DNA from 4 places in the Brucella cytisi genome. Region 3 is predicted to be linked to each of the others. Evidence: riboswitches for the same ligand, from Rfam matches in the RefSeq annotation. Region 3 holds a riboswitch; each other region holds the start of a gene.

Region 1 (4,834 bases), on a different contig from region 3:
TTCACAGGGAGTTTTCCGACTTATGCGCTGGCGGCGCTGCTCTATGTCACAATTGCGACCGGCATGGGGTTGGTGCTGTCCACCTTCATGAACAGCCAGATTGCAGCGATCTTCGGAACGGCACTTCTGACACTCATTCCGGCTGTGCAATATTCCGGTATCATTGACCCCGTATCGTCGCTGCAAGGTGCGGGCGCGTTCATCGGTAAAATCTATCCCGCGACTTATTTTGTGACCATTTCTCGCGGGGTTTTCTCCAAGGCACTGGGTTTTGCCGATCTGGCAGGTTCGTTTTTGCCGTTGTTGATCGCGGTGCCGGTTCTCATGGCGCTCGCTATCGTTCTTCTCAAGAAACAGGCAAGCTAAGATGCGGATATCTAACATATTCCAGCTTGGCGTGAAGGAACTGCGTGGTTTGGCTCGCGATCCGATGCTGCTGATCCTGATTGTCTATGCCTTTACGCTTGCGATCTATACGGCATCGAAGGCAATGCCCGAAAACCTCAACAATGCGGCGATAGCGATTGTCGACGAAGATCAGTCGCCGGTTTCGAGCCGGATCACGACGGCATTTTATCCGCCATATTTCGTGCCTCCGAAGCTGATTTCATCCTATGAAATGGATGCCCGGATGGATGAGGGGCTTGATACTTTCGCTCTGAATATACCGCCGAATTTCCAGCGTGATCTTCTGGCGGGTCGTTCGCCGACAATTCAGCTCAATGTCGATGCAACCCGAATGAGCCAGGCCTTTACCGGTGGCGGCTATGTGCAGTCGATTGTGTCGAGTGAGGTGGGCGAGTTTCTAAATCGCTATCGCGGTGGCGCACAAACGCCGGTTGAACTCAATCTCAGAGCGAGATTCAATCAGGATTTGAACAAGGGCTGGTTCGGCGCGATCAACAATGTGATTTCATCGGTTACGATGTTATCGATCATCCTGACGGGCGCGGCGCTCATTCGGGAACGCGAACATGGAACCATAGAACATCTATTGGTTATGCCCGTGACGCCGGTTGAAATCATGGTCAGCAAGATTTGGTCCATGGGGCTGGTCGTGCTGGTTGCCTCGGCATTTGCATTGGTTTTCGTGGTGCAGGGGCTGCTTGCCGTTCCGATCTATGGGTCGGTATCGCTGTTTCTCGTTGGTGCGGCGCTCCAGCTTTTTGCGACGACCAGCCTTGGCATCTTTCTGGCAACTGCGGCTGGTTCGATGCCGCAGTTCGGAATGCTGCTCATGCTGGTGCTTCTGCCTTTGCAGGTGCTTTCGGGAGGGACAACACCTCGCGAAAGCATGCCTGAAATTATCCAGACAATCATGCTGGCAGCACCGAATACGCATTTCGTCATATTGGCGCAATCGATCCTGTTTCGCGGAGCAGGGCTCGGTGTCGTCTGGCCGCAATTTCTGGCGCTGATCGTCATCGGCTCTGTGCTGTTCTATTTCGCGCTCCAGCGTTTCCGTGCGTTCCTGCGATAGAAAATTCTTTGAAATCGGGAGGTTGAATCCATTCCTTGCGAATGTGATTCAGTTTTCTGTGCCGGATTGTGCTTCAGCGGAGTTGCGAATCCTTAACCATGTTGCTATCGCAATTCTCAGGAAACGGTTCCGCTGTTCAGGCGGATGAAAAGGGAACACGGTGAAGCCATTCTGGTTGATGCCGGGACTGCCCCCGCAACTGTAACCGGAGAGCTATCCTCCACAGCCGTGTGAGCGGTAAAAGCCACTGAAAGCATTAGGTGCGATCGGGAAGGCGGAGGGGAAGCGAAGACCCGGAAGTCAGGAGACCTGCCGTATCCGGTCACCCATGCATGGATACGGGGTGTGTCCAGGCGCGGCTGTCCGTGGCGGTGACATTGTTGAAATGTTGCCGTCGGGAAGAAGGGCCTTCAGTGCCACGATCACTTCAACCTGCGGTGCGAGGAAAAGCCGGTATCGTTCTTCGGTTCGGCGGGTTGAGGGAAAAATGCATCTTTTGAAATCATCTGTTTTATTGGTATCGGCCAGCGTTCTTGCGCTGCCGTCCACGACGCTTGCTCAAAGTCTGCCGAATGGTGCTGACAGTGTCGTCCTCGATACAATCGTGGTTACGCCATTGCGCCGCGCGTCTTCGCTGCAGCGCTCGACCTCATCTGTAACGGTTATCGATTCAGCGGATATCGAACGGTCGGCTGCTCCCGATCTCCAATCGTTGCTGAAGTCCTATAGCGGTATCTCCATAAAGACGAACGGCGGGCAGGGCTCGTCGTCGGACATTTACATGCGTGGCATGTCTTCCAAGCAGACGGTTGTTCTCATCAATGGTGCGCGCACGGCGTCGGCGACAACCGGAGCAACTGCGCTTGCGAACATTCCTCTGAGTTCCATCGACCGTGTTGAAATTGCCAAGGGCTCTCATTCTGCGCAATACGGTGCCGATGCCATGGGCGGGGTGATCAATATCATCACCAAGCAAGGCGGAGCCTGCGGTGAGCGCTCGTGGTGCGGCAGTCTTTCTACCGGTGTCAGCCATCCATGGGGTGGATATGCTTCCGGGACCATACAGGGAAGAAGCAATGACGGTGTCGACTATGCCTTTGGTGCGGCCATAACCGGCACGCAAGGATATGACTTCACCACACCGGATGCCTATGGCCATGAACCAGACCGCGATGGATTCTTGCAGGGCTCGTTCAACTTTGCCCTGTCGAAGGATTTCGACTGGGGTAAAATCTATGCAGACGGTCTCCTAAGCCGAGGGCGCAATCAGTATGATGCCAAGGCACCGTCACCAAACCAGGCTGATAGTACCGCATTTACGGGCAAGATCGGAACACGCATCGATCATACGGCGGATTGGTCATCCACGCTGGAATTCAGCACCGGTATCGACAACAGCCGTAACTTCCGGAAAGACGTGAGCGGTTCGGACCGGTTTGAAACCAAGCGTTATGGCGTTTTTGCCTCGACCGAGAAGAGTTTCGACACCGGCACGGTCAACCACACCGTGACCGCTGGTGTGGAAGCCTATCGCGAGGAGATCAACACCACCGTTGCTTATGATGAAACCAGCCGCGATCTGGCTGCAGTATTTGGTCAGTATTCGCTGGAGTATGAGGCGCTGCGCTTCGATGGCGGGCTGCGTTATGACCATAATGGGCAGTTCGGCGATGTCGTGACCTACAATCTCGGTACGAGTTATGAAGTTCTGCCGGACCTTGTTTTGCGATCATCCTATGCCACGGGTTTTCGGGCGCCGACTTTCAACGAGCTTTATTATCCGGGCTTCGCCAATCCTGATTTGCAGCCGGAAAAGTCCCGATCATATGAAATCGGCTTGAACTGGCAGGCCACGGCTTCGACAAGCCTTGATATGGCTTTCTACCAGACATGGTTGCGCGAGGCGATTATGAGCACTGCGCCAACCTATCTGCCGTACAATGTCGCAAGTGCAAGGGTTACAGGCTTCGAAGCTACGCTGGCGCATCGTTTTGATGATCGCTGGGGCGTCAAAGGTTCTATCGACCTGAAGCAGCCAATCGATGACGATACGGATAAGGATCTTCCTTATCGCGAACGTTTCAAGGCTGCGGCTGAGGTCAATTTCACGCCGATTGAAAAGCTCGATCTGACTGCAAGAGTGATCTATGGCGGTTCGCGCTACGCTGATGCTGCGAACAGCAAGAAACTCGGAGACTATGTGACTGCTGATTTCGTGGCACTTTATTCCATCGACAAGCAATCGCAGTTGAAGTTCTCGGTCGAGAATATCTTTGACAAGGACTATCAGACCAGCTCTGGCTATATTGCGCCGGGGCGCACCATCAATGTCGGATTGACCCGGAATTTCTGAGGCTGAACAGAGAATGAAAAGGGCGTCCGCAAATTGGATAACCAGCTTCTGCCTCGCGGCGGGGCTGGCCCTATTCGTTCGAAATTCAGCGAACGCGGGGGACATTCCCCATCACGTCGTTTCCATCAACGTATGCACCGATCAGCTGGCATTGTTGCTGGCCAATGAGGGCCAGTTGCGATCGGTTTCTTACTTGTCGCAGGACCCGGAACTATCCGTCATGGCTGTGAAAGCCTGGGAGCTTCCGGTCAACCATGCGCAGGCAGAAGAAGTCTTTCTGATGAAACCTGATCTCGTGCTGGCGGGCACATTCTCGTCGAGAGCAACGGTTGGGCTGTTGCGCAGACTGGGTATCCGTGTGGAAGAGTTCGCTCCTGCCCGCACGTTCGGCGATATAGAAGATCATCTGCGTCGCATGGGTGAGGTGCTCGGAAGACAAACGGAAGCCGGCCGGGAAATCGACAAAATGAAAACTGCTCTGGCGGCAATCCAACCTCCGACCCGTCGCAAGACAGTCGCGCTTTATTATGCCAACAGTTACACATCCGGTCGGGGAACGCTGGTCGATGAGGCTGTGCGTCTTGCCGGACTTGATAATCTGGCCGACAAGGCAGGCGTCAGCGGTTCTGCTCCGCTGCCGCTGGAAAAACTGGTGCTTGAGAAGCCGGATATTCTGGTGCGCAGTTCAAGAGATCGTGCGCCTGCGCTGGCTTTCGAGAATTTCGAACATCCGGCGTTGCGAGTGCTTGAAAAACAGGCGAGGGCGGTGACGATAGCGGATAATCTGACGGTTTGCGGTGGGCCATTCAGCGTCGAAGCTGTGGCAGAACTTGCGGAGGCGGCGCGTGACTGAACGGAACCGCTTCTATCTTCTGCTCGTCGGACTGGCCATGCTTGTGGCTTTGCTTTTCATCGTTTCGTTGCTGACGGGGCCTGCTGCGATCAGTATGACCGACAGCCTCAGGGCGCTTTTCGGCGATGACAGCGAGATGATCGTACTG
Region 2 (4,834 bases), on a different contig from region 3:
AGCGTGTGCCAATAGCGGTTGGCCAGATGCGCCATATCGACATTGACCAGCGCCTGGTCAACGATGGCATCGTCCTCCACCGACCATGGCGACAGGGCACCGAGATAGGGCGTTCGCCCGAGTTCGACCGCCTGACGTGCCGTGATACGTTCTGTCGTTCCCGCCTGTTGCTCGACCAGCGCCAGTTGGCGCGCAATCTCGCGACGGCTGAAACTGTCGATGGGTGAACCGCAGAGGTTCACTTCGCCGACGCGGCATCTGCGAACACCGGAAAGCAAAGACAGAAAGCTGGTCTTTCCCGATCCATTCGGCCCTATGATGCCAAGAAACTCACCTTCCGCCACTTCCAGCGAAACATCGCGCAAGATTTCGACATTGCCCGCCGACCAGCCGACATTGCATGCTGAGAGGATCATGACGACGCCCTCCTTTGTCCAAGTAACAGGGCGAATGCAGGTGCACCGAACAAAGCCGTGATGACACCGATCGGCAAAACCTGCCCCGGAATGATGATGCGTGACAGGATATCGGCGACGATCATGAAGATTGCTCCGATAAGGGCCGCCGCGGGCAACAACCTGCCGTGCCTGACCCCGACTACCATTCGCGCCGCATGGGGAATGACGAGACCGATAAAGCCGACAGAGCCAACGATGGAAACCATCACAGCCGTCATCATGGCGCTGACACCGATCAGCACCACGTAGACGCGGCGCACCGGTATGCCGAGAGAAGCTGCGGATTCCGTTCCGAAGGTGAAGGCATCGAGCGCACGCGCATGCCACAGACAGATGGCAAGACCGATCAGACAGGCAGGCAGAGCAAGAGTGACATCGGGCCAGCGCACGCCGGAAAGGTTGCCAAGGAGCCAGAACATGATACCGCGCGCCTGTTCGGCATTTGCTGCTTTGGTGACGATGAATGACGTCAACGCGTTGAAAAGCTGTGAACCGGCAATACCCGCCAGAATGATAGCGCTGCTGCCTCGCCCCGCCCGCAGCGCCAGCAGGGACACCAGACAGAAAGCAACGATGGCACCGATGAAAGCCCCAAGCGAGAGTGTCAGCACGCCAGCGCCGATGCCAAGAATGGCAACGGCAACGGCTCCAGTCGAGGCGCCGGCGGAAATGCCCAGAATATACGGATCGGCGAGCGAATTTCGGAGCAGCGACTGCAGAATAACGCCGGATATTGCGAGAGACGCGCCGCAACATGCAGCGATAACCGCACGGCTGAGGCGATAGCTCCAGACAATCCCTTCATCGATGGGTTCGAGCGGATATCCGGCATTCCACACCCGATTGGCTACGGTTTTCGCAACCACATCGAGTGGTATCGCCGTTTCGCCTATCGCCGCTCCGAGCCAAAGGGCAAGAAGAAGCAGGACAAGCGAAAAGGCCAGGAAGAACACGCCGGAGCGGGCCCTTCCCTTCTGTTTGAAGCCTGTTGTCGCTGCCCGCGCCGTCACTTGTTCTGGTCCGAGGCGGCAATATCGGCTGCAAGTGTTTCGATGCCTTCGATCACGCGAAGCGAAGTGCTCATCGACTGCGCATCCATGTCGAAGACATGTTTGTCCTTGACTGCTGGCATCAGCTTCGTCACCGCATCGTTCTCAAGAAACTGGTGCTTGACGGCGATATCGTCTGCCGGATAGCGGCGGCGATCCAGTTTTGCAGCAACGATCATCGAAGGGTTTGATTTTGCAATCGTTTCCCATCCAACCGTTGGCCATTCTTCCTCGCTGTTGATGACATTCTTGATGCCGAGCGCCGAAAGAACATAGGCGGGCGCGCCGAACTTGCCTGCGACATAGGGATCGGCATCGACCTGCGTGCTGGAGAACCAGACGACAGCCGAAAGCTTTCCGTCCGCAGCCCCAATTTTTTCACGCGCAGCCGCTTCGCGCGCCTTTAGGTCGGCGACGAGTTTCTCGCCGCGATCCTGCACATTGAAGATTTCCGCCAGTTCGGTGATTTCCTGATAGACGATATCCATCTTGAACGCTGCCGTGCGGACGCCGTCACCACCGCCGGAATTGTCCTTACCAACGCAATCCGACGGCGATGTATAGGCCGGAATGCCCAGTTCCTCGAATTGTTCAGGCTTCGCAACAATGCCGGTCGGCCCGACATGCCACTGGAAATCCGCCGTCACGATATCCGGCTTCTGCGCTAGAACGCTTTCGAAGCTTGGATCATTATCGGCGAGCCGCTTGACCTTGGCATTTACCTCTTCAAAGCCTTTGAGAACAGGCCCGAACCACACTGCCGTGCCGACAACCTTGTCGCCGAGACCGAGGCTGTAAAGAATTTCTGCGCTGCTCTGGCCAACCGCAACCGCGCGGCTCGGTGCCTGCTTGAAGGTAACGTCGCGACCGCAATTTTTCAGCGTTAGCGGATATTGCGTTTCCGCTGCCTGTGCAGCCAAACCGCCTGAGAGAAATGCAACCGCACAGAGGGCGGCGCGAAACGGCATCTTGCCGAGAATATTCATGAAAGTCCCCGAAATGATGAGAGAAAGACGCCCTGTCAGCTGACGGGAAAAATCCTATACGGAAGACGGACAGGCATATCCGGGGACATGTCGAAATCATGCGATGACGATAGAAGGATGCGTCCTGCGACGCGGAAATCTGTCATAATCTGCTCCTGCTCCGGGCATCCCCGCCCGTGACAATGGACAACACTAGACGGCAGGTCTCCTGGCTCACGAATATCTGCTGTTCATCTGCCTTCCCGCGCTTCTCCGGCACAGTGGCATGACGCTTTCAACGTCACGAGGATGAACGGCAATCCGCTTACAGTTGCGGGGGCAGCCACGGTCTTGGCCCCTTTTCGGGTCGTCCTCACCGTGTTCCCTATTAATCCCCTTCGCTCTCGGTCGGGGAACCGTCGTTACACTATTACGTTGACCCGATGTCGCCGTCAAGCAGGTCTCGATGGCTATTTCCAACGCACGGTTTTCAAGCGATTCGAAAGCCCGTTATTTAAATTGCGGCCAAACTATCGTCGCATGCGCTGGCCTATTGAATTTGTTTTCGCTAATCTCCATGTAGTTTTCTCCCGCTAGAGGAGCGGGACTTTGGGGAGGTCCGCCGGGAGGCGGCATACATTCTATCTGGGAGGACATATGCGTAGATTTATTCTGGCCCTGACGTCGGTAGCGGCGTTGGCTATGGCAGGCTCTGCTTCCGCAGAAGACTACAAGGTGCTGGCGCCTGCTGCTCCAGGCGGCGGCTGGGATCAGACGGCGCGCACGATGCAGAGCGCGCTTCAGGACGAAAAGATTTCCGGCAGCGTGCAGGTTATCAACGTTCCGGGCGCTGGTGGCACCATCGGCCTTGCCCAGTTCGTGAACCAGAACAAGGGCGACCCAAGCCAGCTCATCGTCGGTGGCTATGTCATGGTCGGCGCTATCCTGACCAACAAATCGCCGGTTACGCTCGACGCCATCACGCCGATTGCACGCCTTACCGGTGAATATGAAGCCATCGTCGTGCCTGCTTCTTCCGACATCCAGAACCTTGGCGACCTTGCAGCAAAGCTGAAGGCTGATCCAGGCTCCGTCTCGTGGGGCGGCGGTTCTGCGGGCGGCACCGATCACATCACCGCTGGCCTCTTTGCCAAGGCAGCAGGTGTCGACCCGACCAAGGTCAATTACATCGCCTTTTCCGGCGGCGGCGAAGCACTGGCAGCCATTCTCGGCAATCAGGTAACCGTCGGCATTTCCGGCTATGGCGAATTCGACGCCCAGATCAAGGCCGGTACGCTGCGCATCATTGGCATTTCGAGCGACGAGCGCGTGGAAGGCATCGACGCACCGACCTTCAAGGAAGGCGGCGTGGACGTTTCTATCCAGAACTGGCGCATGGTGGCCGCTGCTCCCGGCATCGCTGCCGAACAGGAAGCTGCCATCAATGCCGATATCGAGAAAATGGTGAAGTCGGAATCCTGGCAGAAGGCTCTGAAAGACAAGGGCTGGGCGGATACCTATCTCGCCGGCCCGGCATTCAAGGAGCAGCTTGCCAAGGACGTCGCTGCGACTGAAGCCATCCTCAAGGAAATCGGCCTCGTCAAATGACAGGAACAGAACCGCAGGAAAAGCGCCGCCCGGAAGGGGCGGCGCCAGATTTCGCCGCTCTTGTCATCGCCCTTGTTCTTGCCGCTGTCGCCATCGCCATTGCCTGGTCGACAACCTATGGAAACGACGTGACGAGCTACTCGCCGGTCGGTCCGAAAACCGTTCCCTATGTCGTCGCAGCCGGATTGTTCGGCCTTGCCATCTGGACCGTATTCGAGGCGCTTCGCGGTGATTTTCCAGAGCGAGAGCATCAGGAGATCGCCCCGATGGCATGGATCATTGGCGGTCTGGCCATCCAGATGCTGACGATGAAGACTGTCGGCTTTTCCTTGTCTACCGGCCTGCTTTTCGCAGCAACCGCACGTGGCTTCGGCTATCGCAAATTCTGGATCAGCGTTCCCGTCGGCATCGTCTTCGCCTTCGTGATCTGGTTCATCTTTGCACGCGGCCTGCAGCTATCGCTGCCGTCCGGCTGGCTCGAACAATTCGTTTAGAGCATTCCCAGTTTTGACTGAAACATTGGAAATGCTCTAAGTCCTTGTTTTGTCGCATTATCCCATGCAAAACCGCTTCGCATTTTTGCTGGAAATGCTTTAAAGGCTCAGTGCCATCATGGATACTGTCGCACTTCTCGCCAACGGACTTCTGGTGGCGCTTGAACCATCGAACCTTCTTTACGCGCTGATCGGTGTCACACTCGGCACCGCCGTCGGTGTTTTGCCGGGTATCGGCCCTGCACTTACCGTCGCGCTCC
Region 3 (4,834 bases):
GATCCGATACGAACAACGTCGCGAACATAACCTTGCTAAACATTCCGATACCTCTTTGTTCCGATGCGAGCACCGATTGTTTGAGTAAGACGACGTCACCGCCGGAACCGTTCTTTGTCACATCCGCCAGTTTTCGTTCGTCATACCCATGACGAAGTGTTTGAAGGAAACGTGACCGATGGAAGCAAAAAAAATCTCGCTTGAGCAATTCGAGGCCAATCGCCCACACCTGCGGGCAGTGGCGTGCCGCATGCTCGGTTCACTGAACGAAGCAGAGGATGCGGTGCAAGAAACCTGGCTGCGCCTCTCCCGAACGAAGGTCGAGGATATCACCAATCCGGGCGGTTGGTTGACAACCACCACAGCCCGAATCTGTCTAGATATGCTGCGATCACGCAAGGCGAGGCGTGAAGAGTCTTTCGACAAAATCGGATCCAAGACTATTCACGAAGCTGGCAAAGGTCTGGAGGACCGGTTAACCGCAGCGGATTCGGTCGGCCTGGCCTTGTTTGTGGTGCTCGAAAAACTTGCTCCCGCTGAACGTCTGGCATTCGTGCTGCGCGACGTATTTGCGGTACCGTACAATGAGATCGCCTCCATTGTCGGCCGGTCCACAGAGGCTACGCGCCAACTCGCAAGCCGCGCCCGCCGCCGCGTGCAAGGTTTGCCGAAGGCGGATAGCGCCGACCGCGCCATGCGGTGGAAGCTCGTCGAAGCCTTTCTTGCCGCGGCGCGAGGCGGCAACTTCGAGGCGCTGGTATCCGTGCTGGATCCGGACGCCGTTTTCCGGGCCGATTGCGAAGCTACCCGCCAGGGTTCGCTTCCTGAGATCCGCGGCGCAAGGGCCGTAGCAGAGGCTTTCAAGGGCCGAGCGCACAGTGCCTTGCCGGCGGTTGTGGATGGGTGCCCTGGCCTCATCATAGCTCCTGATGAACATCGGCATTTTGTGCTACGCTTTTTCTTTAACGACGGAAAAATCATCGCAATTCGGGCGGTTGCGGACCCTGAGTGCCTCGCACGCCTCGACTTGAAACTGTCGCCGGGTTGATAATTGGTCGCTAGTCCCCCAGCCACTTCATTAGAGGAAATTGCGCTTGGTGGAAGGGATCTGTGCTTTTATTTCACGATTGGAATACCGGGCCCGCTACACTGAATGCCAACGGGCTCACCAATCGCAGTATACTCATCCGAAAAACCTTCGTTTTTTTTGCAACGGCAGCGACAGCAACGAGGTCGCTAGCCGTGCGAGCGCTTGCACCTTCGTTCCAGACATTGGTGTAAAAGTCACACGATTTCCAAAGTGATAGTTTCACTTTTCATGCTTCAACCACCGCTGATGGGCGGGAACCGGTCGGTCGGCTTGCGGGCGGAGAGAGGGGCGAAGTGGCCTGCAAAAATCTGTCGTGTAAGTCGGGCTTTGACACCCGACCATTGCGACAGGAATTCCCGTGAGAATTTAAAGTCAGTTCTTCCTAATGCAACATTGAGGAATTTCGAGACAAATAGCCGAATAACAAACAGAGTTCGGCGATTGCGCGAGTGCGAAACGACCCATCAAATGCAGGGATCAAATACTTAATTTTTTGGCGAACGGAGCAGGCAGAACTCTTCGCCCCGGAAGCGAAGTGCGACATAGCTACATTGGTTCATGTGATCAATCAAACAGGCTTGCTCGGGAGTTGACATTTCTTCCATCGTGCAGCGCTCTGCCGCACATATCTGACTATAAATCTGACCGGTAGGAACATGCGCGACGAAAAGCGAGGTCTTCGGTCCTTTCGGGTTGAGAGTTTCATATGCGGCTATCAACCTCTCGAAAACCTCACGATCCTGCCCCACAGGGTCAAGGTCGATCCCCATCTCGCCAACCTTGCCCACCATTTTCATGTAGCGCAGATGTTTTGATTCAGAACAAACAAGTCGATCAGCCTTTGCGGGGATCGAAAACGTCAAGATAATGGCACTGAAGATAACTGCCATCTTCTGCATAAATTCTCTTTCCATAGGTGATTAAGGGCCGTGTAAAGTTTTGGCTTTGCTGTCAATTCCGGCCATCTTAACGTCTGAGTCATGGAAAGTCATTCAAAACGACAAACGGCCACAATGAGGTCGGGACCAGACTGTCCGATTTTGCCGACCATGAATAAAATAGCCGCCATAGAACGTGACCCATCGCCAAGACTGTTATCGGCCCCATACCAGTCATGGCTATCGAGCAGGGATTACCAGAACCTGCTCGTGGCCTTGGACTTAAAGATATAAACATTTCTTTATGTGCTATTGACATTGTGTGGCCGATGCAGGAAGGTTGCAATGTCTAGGTTCTCCGGCTGTCGTATTCGATACGCCGGAGCTAAGAGGGAAGTCCGTGCCCCGTCTCATTCGGGAAAGTCGGCGCTGCCCCCGCAACTGTAAGCGGCAAGCTGACGTCCAGAATGTCACTGGGGTTCTCCCTGGGAAGACGGACGATAGCAATGACCCGCTAGCCAGGAGACCTGCCTTGGCAAAGTAACGTCCACGGGCGGGGTGTCCCGGTGTGCCGTAGCAAAGACCGTGTAACGGTCTGTGTTGCTATGTGTCCGCTGACCCATGCCCCCAACTTATTGGGATAGGTTATGTCTCAAACCGCAATTCCAGTCGCCGCCAAGGGCGAGCCGGTCGTAGATCGGTCGCATATCACGACGCATCACGACTTTACGTTCCGCGTCATGAGCCATCGTTTTGATGAGAACTATCACCCTTTGGACAATACGCGTATCACGACGAATTTTGCTAATTTGGCCAGAGGAGAGAACCGCCAGGACAACCTCCGTAACGCCTTGAGAATGATTGACAATCGTTTCAACGCGCTGGCGCATTGGGATAACCCGGAAGGCGATCGCTATTCCGTTAAACTCGAAATCATTTCGGTTGAAATGAAAATCGGTCTTGAAGGCAAAAACGATGCCTTCCCACTGATTGAGATACTGAAGACGAATATCGTGGATCGAAACACCAACGAGCGTATTGAGGGTATTGTCGGAAACAACTTCTCTTCTTACGTGCGGGATTATGACTTCAGCGTATTGCTGCCAGAGTACAATAAGAACCGATCCGAATTCGCAACGCCGGACAATTTCGGCGATCTTCATGGAAATCTGTTCAAATGTTTCCTCAATTCAGCTGCTTACAAAGAAAATTTCAATAAACCACCCGTCATATGCCTGAGTGCATCAAGTAGCAAAATCTATCATCGGACAGACAACCAACATCCTATACTTGGTGTCGAATACCGGCAGAACGAGTTCTCGCCGACCGATGAATACTTCAGAAAAATGGGATTGCAGGTTCGATTTTTCATGCCTCGAAATAGCGTTGCACCTTTGGCTTTCTATTTTATCGGAGATTTGCCGGGTGATTACACAAATCTCGAGCTTATCAGCACTATCAGTACGATGGAGACCTTCCAAAAGATTTACCGACCAGAGATCTATAACTCCAATTCTCCAGCAGGTGCATGCTATCAACCGAACTTGAAGCAGCAGGACTATTCGCTGACCCGAATTGTCTACGACCGAGAAGAGCGTAGCAGGCTGGCTGTTGAGCAGGGAAAGTTCGCGGATGAGCACTTCATCAAACCATACAAAGAGATTCTTGAACAATGGTCTGCCAATTACGCTCATTGACGAACTAACGATAAAAGGTCGCCCATCATGAAAAGACTATTGCCCACCTCAACGGCTGGAAGCTTACCGAAGCCCTCCTGGCTTGCACAACCTGAGAAACTTTGGTCACCCTGGAAATTACAGGATGAGGAGTTGATTGAAGGCAAGCGAGACGCTCTGCGTTTGTCCTTGGATGATCAACGACGTGCGGGTATTGATATCGTCAGCGACGGTGAGCAGACGCGCCAACATTTCGTCACGACGTTTATTGAGCACCTCAGCGGCGTTGACTTTGAGAAACGGGAAACCGTCAGAATTCGTAATCGCTATGATGCGAGTGTGCCGACAGTCGTTGGGGCTGTTTCTCGCTCAAAGCCAGTTTTTGTCGAAGATGCAAAGTTTTTGCGTCAGCAGACCAAGCATCCCATCAAATGGGCGCTGCCGGGTCCCATGACTATGATCGATACGCTCTATGATTCGCATTATAACAGTCGTGAAAAGCTGGCCTGGGAATTCGCCAAAGCTCTCAATGAAGAAGCCAAGGAGTTGGAGGCTGCTGGTGTCGATATCATCCAGTTCGACGAGCCTGCCTTCAATGTGTTTTTTAATGAGGTAAATGACTGGGGCGTTGCCACGCTGGAAAAGGCAATGGAAGGACTTCAGTGCGAAACTGCCGTCCATATTTGCTATGGTTACGGTATCAAGGCCAACACCGATTGGAAAAAGACCTTGGGATCGGAGTGGAGGCAGTATGAAGAAACCTTCCCAAAACTGCAGAAATCCAGTGTCGATCTGATCTCTCTCGAATGCCACAATTCGCATGTTCCCATCGATTTGATTGAACTCATTCGAGGTAAAAAGGTGATGGTAGGGGCCATTGACGTGGCAACCAACGCCGTGGAAACCCCGGAGAACGTCGCCAACACTTTGCGGAAAGCATTGCAATTCGTGGATGCCGACAAGCTCTATCCTTGCACAAACTGCGGCATGGCACCTCTGTCTCGTCAAGTAGCGGTCGGGAAGCTGCAGGCCCTGAGTGCAGGCGCGGAGATCGTCAGAAGAGAGCTTTCGGCTTAGTGTTGGAAAGCCGGGCTGCCCCATGTCACACAGCTGAAACCAAGACATTGTTGCGTGCTGAAGCCAGAAGGGTCGCAGGTCTCTTGCCCGTTTCAGCACCTGTTGCTTTTGGT
Region 4 (4,834 bases), on a different contig from region 3:
GAGCACTGCGTCGAGCCGCTTTAGCGCCGAGCCGTCCACATCTTCACGCACATAAATGCCGCCCATGCCGAGCGGTCCGGTCTCTTGCAATACGTCGACGGGGAAATGCTTGTCGCGGTCCCATTGCAATGCATGCGGGGCAACGCGATCACTGGCGAAGGCTCGCGCCATATCCTGAATGGCAAGCTGATCTTCGTTCAGTTCGTACTGGTTCTGGTCGGCAGCATCCATGGTTTCCTCCCTGTAGCACCGCACCTTTTCACCGGACTAGATCATAACCGTGTGAGACTGCCAACGCTCCATTGGAATAATGTTGCTCACATTTGTAATAAACTGATGCGCATTTTTGCATAGACGCTCGCCGATTGAGGTCCCGTTGCCTGAAAGTTCAGTTTAAGCTACGCAGCAGTCCATGGCACGCGCAATCATGTTTCAGGGAACGGGTTCGGACGTCGGCAAAAGTGTTCTTGTTGCCGGATTATGCCGGGTTGCGCGCAATCGCGGCCTGAATGTTCGGCCGTTTAAGCCGCAAAACATGTCCAACAATGCGGCGGTCAGCGACGACGGAGGCGAAATTGGTCGGGCGCAGTGGTTGCAGGCGCTGGCTTGCGGTGTGCCGTCGTCTGTCCATATGAATCCGGTACTCCTCAAACCGCAGACTGACATGGGTAGTCAGGTTGTCGTGCAGGGACAAGTGCGAGGCGAGGCGCGCGGGCGCTATTATCAGGAATTGAAGCCACAACTTATGGCGGCTGTCATGGAATCTTTCGCCAAGGTCAGCGAAGGCGCGGACCTTGTGTTGGTGGAAGGGGCAGGGTCACCAGCTGAAATCAATCTCCGGGCCGGTGATATCGCCAATATGGGGTTTGCCACACAGGCCGATGTCCCGGTTGTTCTGGTCGGTGACATAGACAGAGGTGGCGTGATTGCGTCTCTCGTCGGCACGCACACTATTCTGTCCGAACAGGACCGCGCCATGGTTCGCGGATTTCTGATCAACAAGTTCCGGGGCGATATTTCGCTTTTTGATGACGGGCTGGCTGCCATTACCCGGTTTACCGGCTGGCGCTCTTTCGGCGTGGTTCCGTGGCTGAAAGCAGTATCGCGATTGCCAGCCGAAGATTCGGTCGTTCTTGAGCGTGCGGTACGTGGAGACAAGAAGTCGCTTGTGGTTGCTGTGCCGATGTTGCCGCGCATCGCCAACTTCGATGATCTTGATCCGCTAAAGGCTGAACCGGATGTAGAAGTGGTCATGGTGCCGCCTGGTTCGAGCATTCCCGGCGATGCGGGCCTTGTCGTTCTGCCGGGGACAAAGTCCACGATAGCCGATATGCAGGCGGTTCGGGACAATGGCTGGGATCGCCAATTATCTGCCCACGTGAAACGAGGCGGTCATGTGCTTGGTATCTGCGGCGGGTTCCAGATGCTTGGTCGCCACATCAGCGACCCTGCTGGTATCGAGGGGCATGTACGCGACATTGACGGTCTTGGGCTGCTCGATATCGAAACGGTGATGGAACCTGAAAAAGTGGTCCGCAATGTGCAGGCGACCGCGCTTCTCCATAATGTGCCGCTGGAAGGTTATGAAATCCATATCGGACGAACGACCGGACCGGATATGGGGCGGCCTTTCGCCCGAATTGGCGAGCATGACGATGGAGCCATATCGCCAGACGGGCACATAATGGGAACTTACCTCCACGGTATTTTCAATGCAGACGAATTTCGCCGGAGATTTCTGGAGGATCTTGGTGTGCGTAGCAGTTCAGTAAACTATCGCGCCGGCGTTGAGGCTGCATTGGATGAGCTGGCCGAAGGGCTGGACGCATGTCTCGATATCGATGCACTGTTTAATTTGAAATGAGGTCGTCAATCATCGGTCGCAATTGACGACGATGGGGCGAAAGCCTAGTGTCGAAACCATGCAACAGGTTTTTTGCCGGGACGAATCCCGGCAATACCAAAAAGGGAATGCGACGGACGGACCCAATCCGGGCGTCTTTATCGCAGCCGACCCCGCGACTGTAGAGCGGAGAGGGATGAGGCAAGCCGGGCAACCGGTAACCACTGGAGGCTGTAAAGCTTCTGGGAAGGTAGTTTCAATCCCCGCGACCCGTGAGCCAGGAGACCTGCCTGTTGCGTGAGGGCATTGAGCCCGAACCCCATGGGAGGTTTTTCCCTGCTGCCTGCACGGAGGTTGTCATGGCTGCACGTACTCAAAATTCTGTTTCCAGCACACTCGCAATGCCGCTCGCTGCCCGTCTGGGCACGGCTGTGGTTTCACTGCTTCTCGGTGCGTTCCTGATCTACGGCGTAGGGCTTGCCCATTCTGATACGTTGCACGATTCAGCGCACGATACGCGCCATTCCTATGGTTTTCCCTGCCACTGAGCAGTTTAACATCTTTCGGAATTGAAGCTGAGCAAAGCTCGATGGTGGACGGCTATCGGCGCGAAATTGCTATTGAGGGACAGAAATGTTGATCCGTTATTTGTTGGCGACGCTTGCTGCGGGGCTTCTAGCCGGGCTGCTGGTTACTCCCGCCATGTATTTGAAGACAGTGCCTTTGATCCTGCAGGCCGAAACCTATGAAGATGCTGGCGGTGGCCATAGTCACGGCGAGGCGGAAGCCACACCGCATGATCATGGCGCCGCTGCCGAAAGTGACGAGGAAGAAGGGGCTGAACTACCATTTGGGCGGTTGGGCAATACGATCCTTGCCAATCTCGTAGCAGGTGCAGGTTTTGCCTTGCTGCTTGGTGGCGTGGCCTTGCTTCTCGGACGCCGCATTACGGTGCAGAATGGGATTTATTGGGGCGTCGCGGGTTTTTTTGCAGTCGCGTTTCTGCCCGCATTGGGATTGTCACCGGAATTGCCGGCAATGCCTGCGGCTGCTCTGGCTGAACGCCAGCTCTGGTGGCTTGCTACCGTGGTGCTGAGCGGTTCAGGCCTCTATCTCATCGTGTTGCGCCAGGAAATCTGGGCAAAGGCCCTCGGTCTGGTGCTGATCGTGGTGCCGCATCTTTATGGTGCTCCGCATCCCGAAGACATCTCGTCACCGATTCCATCACTGCTTGCTTCGCAATATGCAGTCGCATCGCTGGCGACGAACCTGTTCATGTGGGCCGTGATCGGCCTCGCACTTGGCTGGTTCATCCAGCACTACGCATCGTCCGAGATTGAGGGCTGATGAAAATGGCTTCGCCGGGAAAATCGGTTCTGGTTCTTGGCGGAGCCCGTTCGGGTAAGTCGTCCTATGCCGAGAAAATGGTTGAATCCTCGGGACTTCAGCCACTCTATCTGGCAACAGGGCGTGCCTTCGACAAGGAAATGGAAAACCGCATTGCCATTCATCGCGACCGACGTGGTTCGGAATGGCAGACGGTGGAGGAGCCACTCGATCTCGTCGGTGCACTGACATTGAATGCCGCTGCGGATCGGTTCGTGCTGGTCGATTGTTTGACCCTGTGGCTGACCAATCTGATGATGGCCGAGCGCGATATAGCGACAGAGACGGCAAGTCTTGTCGCCATGCTGCCGAATCTTGCCGGGCCTGTGGTTTTTGTTTCGAACGAAGTTGGACTTGGGATCGTGCCTGAAAATCGCATGGCACGGGAATTTCGCGATCATGCAGGCTTTCTGCATCAGGCAGTGGCCGCGATTGCGGATGAAGTTTATTTCATGGCGGCAGGGTTGCCGCTCAGGATGAAGGGATAAATCGATGCAGGGACAGAAAATTCCCGCAACAGTCATCACGGGTTTTCTCGGATCGGGCAAAACGACGATGATCCGCAACCTGTTGGAAAACGCCAATGGAAAACGCATTGCGTTGATCATCAATGAGTTCGGCGACCTCGGTGTCGATGGCGGTATTCTGAAAGGTTGCGGTATCGAAGCATGCCGTGAAGAAGATGTGATCGAGCTCAACAATGGTTGCATTTGTTGCACCGTTGCCGATGATTTCATCCCGACCATGACCAAGCTTCTGGACCGCGCTGATCGCCCCGATCATATCGTGATCGAGACGTCCGGTCTGGCATTGCCGCAGCCGTTGGTCGCGGCTTTCAACTGGCCAGAAATCAAGACGCAGGTAACAGTCGACGGTGTAGTAACCGTGATCGACGCCGCAGCGGTGGCCGAGGGGCGTTTTGCCGATGACCACGACAAGGTGGATGCGCAGCGCGCAGCGGACGAATCTCTTGACCATGAAAGCCCCTTGGAGGAACTTTTTGAGGATCAGATTCATGCAGCCGATCTGATTGTTCTCAACAAAGCTGACCTGATCGACGCCTCAAGGCTGGATAGTGTGAAAGCCGATGTGGCCGAGCGTTCGCCTCGCCGCGTGAATATGGTTCCTGCGAGCTTTGGCAAGCTTGGAGCTGACGTTCTGCTCGGCCTCGGCGTCGGCACGGAAGACGACATCGCCAACCGCAAATCCCACCATGAAATCCATCATGCAGATGGACATGAGCACGATCATGACGAGTTCGAGAGCTTCGTGGTCGAAGCGGGCTCCGTGGCCGATCCCAAGCTATTCACGGAAAAGCTGAAAGCGGTCATTGCGAAACACGATATTCTTCGTCTGAAGGGCTTTGTCGATGTGCCGGGCAAGCCGATGCGTCTGGTCGTGCAGGCGGTTGGTCCGCGTATTGAGCATTATTTCGACCGTCCATGGGGCAAGGATGAAGCGCGCTCCACGCGACTGGTCGTGATCGGGCTGCATGATATCGATGAAGCAGCCATCGCCAAGGCCGTGAAAGACGCTGTCTGACCGATGCATCTTCTTCTTGCCCAGAAAGGAACAATCAGCGACGGCAATGAAGCCGTCGATCTC

The links. Region 3 has a riboswitch for cobalamin ahead of AAE521_RS17615 (DUF1852 domain-containing protein). Riboswitches for the same ligand answer to the same signal wherever they lie in the genome.
Region 1: linked by a shared signal. The riboswitch ahead of AAE521_RS12235 (TonB-dependent receptor domain-containing protein) and the one ahead of AAE521_RS17615 (DUF1852 domain-containing protein) in region 3 are both predicted to bind cobalamin.
Region 2: linked by a shared signal. The riboswitch ahead of AAE521_RS24600 (ABC transporter substrate-binding protein) and the one ahead of AAE521_RS17615 (DUF1852 domain-containing protein) in region 3 are both predicted to bind cobalamin.
Region 4: linked by a shared signal. The riboswitch ahead of AAE521_RS12440 (CbtB domain-containing protein) and the one ahead of AAE521_RS17615 (DUF1852 domain-containing protein) in region 3 are both predicted to bind cobalamin.

Annotation. Positions count from the first base shown of each region.
Region 1 is NZ_JBCAUP010000011.1:117,021-121,854, forward strand. Features, by position in the region: gene rbbA (ribosome-associated ATPase/putative transporter RbbA) at 1-366, shown strand, start outside; gene AAE521_RS12230 (ABC transporter permease) at 368-1,480, shown strand; cobalamin riboswitch at 1,588-1,811, shown strand; gene AAE521_RS12235 (TonB-dependent receptor domain-containing protein) at 1,968-3,833, shown strand; gene AAE521_RS12240 (ABC transporter substrate-binding protein) at 3,847-4,686, shown strand; gene AAE521_RS12245 (FecCD family ABC transporter permease) at 4,679-4,834, shown strand, end outside.
Region 2 is NZ_JBCAUP010000038.1:1,524-6,357, forward strand. Features, by position in the region: gene AAE521_RS24590 (ABC transporter ATP-binding protein) at 1-416, opposite strand, end outside; gene AAE521_RS24595 (FecCD family ABC transporter permease) at 413-1,468, opposite strand; gene AAE521_RS24600 (ABC transporter substrate-binding protein) at 1,465-2,493, opposite strand; cobalamin riboswitch at 2,675-2,908, opposite strand; gene AAE521_RS24605 (Bug family tripartite tricarboxylate transporter substrate binding protein) at 3,130-4,080, shown strand; gene AAE521_RS24610 (tripartite tricarboxylate transporter TctB family protein) at 4,077-4,574, shown strand; gene AAE521_RS24615 (tripartite tricarboxylate transporter permease) at 4,693-4,834, shown strand, end outside.
Region 3 is NZ_JBCAUP010000018.1:104,402-109,235, forward strand. Features, by position in the region: gene AAE521_RS17600 (VOC family protein) at 1-121, opposite strand, end outside; gene AAE521_RS17605 (sigma-70 family RNA polymerase sigma factor) at 179-1,048, shown strand; gene AAE521_RS17610 (hypothetical protein) at 1,576-1,989, opposite strand; cobalamin riboswitch at 2,303-2,517, shown strand; gene AAE521_RS17615 (DUF1852 domain-containing protein) at 2,616-3,665, shown strand; gene AAE521_RS17620 (methionine synthase) at 3,693-4,721, shown strand.
Region 4 is NZ_JBCAUP010000011.1:165,990-170,823, forward strand. Features, by position in the region: gene AAE521_RS12430 (isobutyryl-CoA dehydrogenase) at 1-231, opposite strand, end outside; gene AAE521_RS12435 (cobyric acid synthase) at 413-1,864, shown strand; cobalamin riboswitch at 1,913-2,151, shown strand; gene AAE521_RS12440 (CbtB domain-containing protein) at 2,203-2,391, shown strand; gene AAE521_RS12445 (CbtA family protein) at 2,477-3,190, shown strand; gene cobU (bifunctional adenosylcobinamide kinase/adenosylcobinamide-phosphate guanylyltransferase) at 3,196-3,717, shown strand; gene cobW (cobalamin biosynthesis protein CobW) at 3,722-4,771, shown strand; gene cobN (cobaltochelatase subunit CobN) at 4,775-4,834, shown strand, end outside.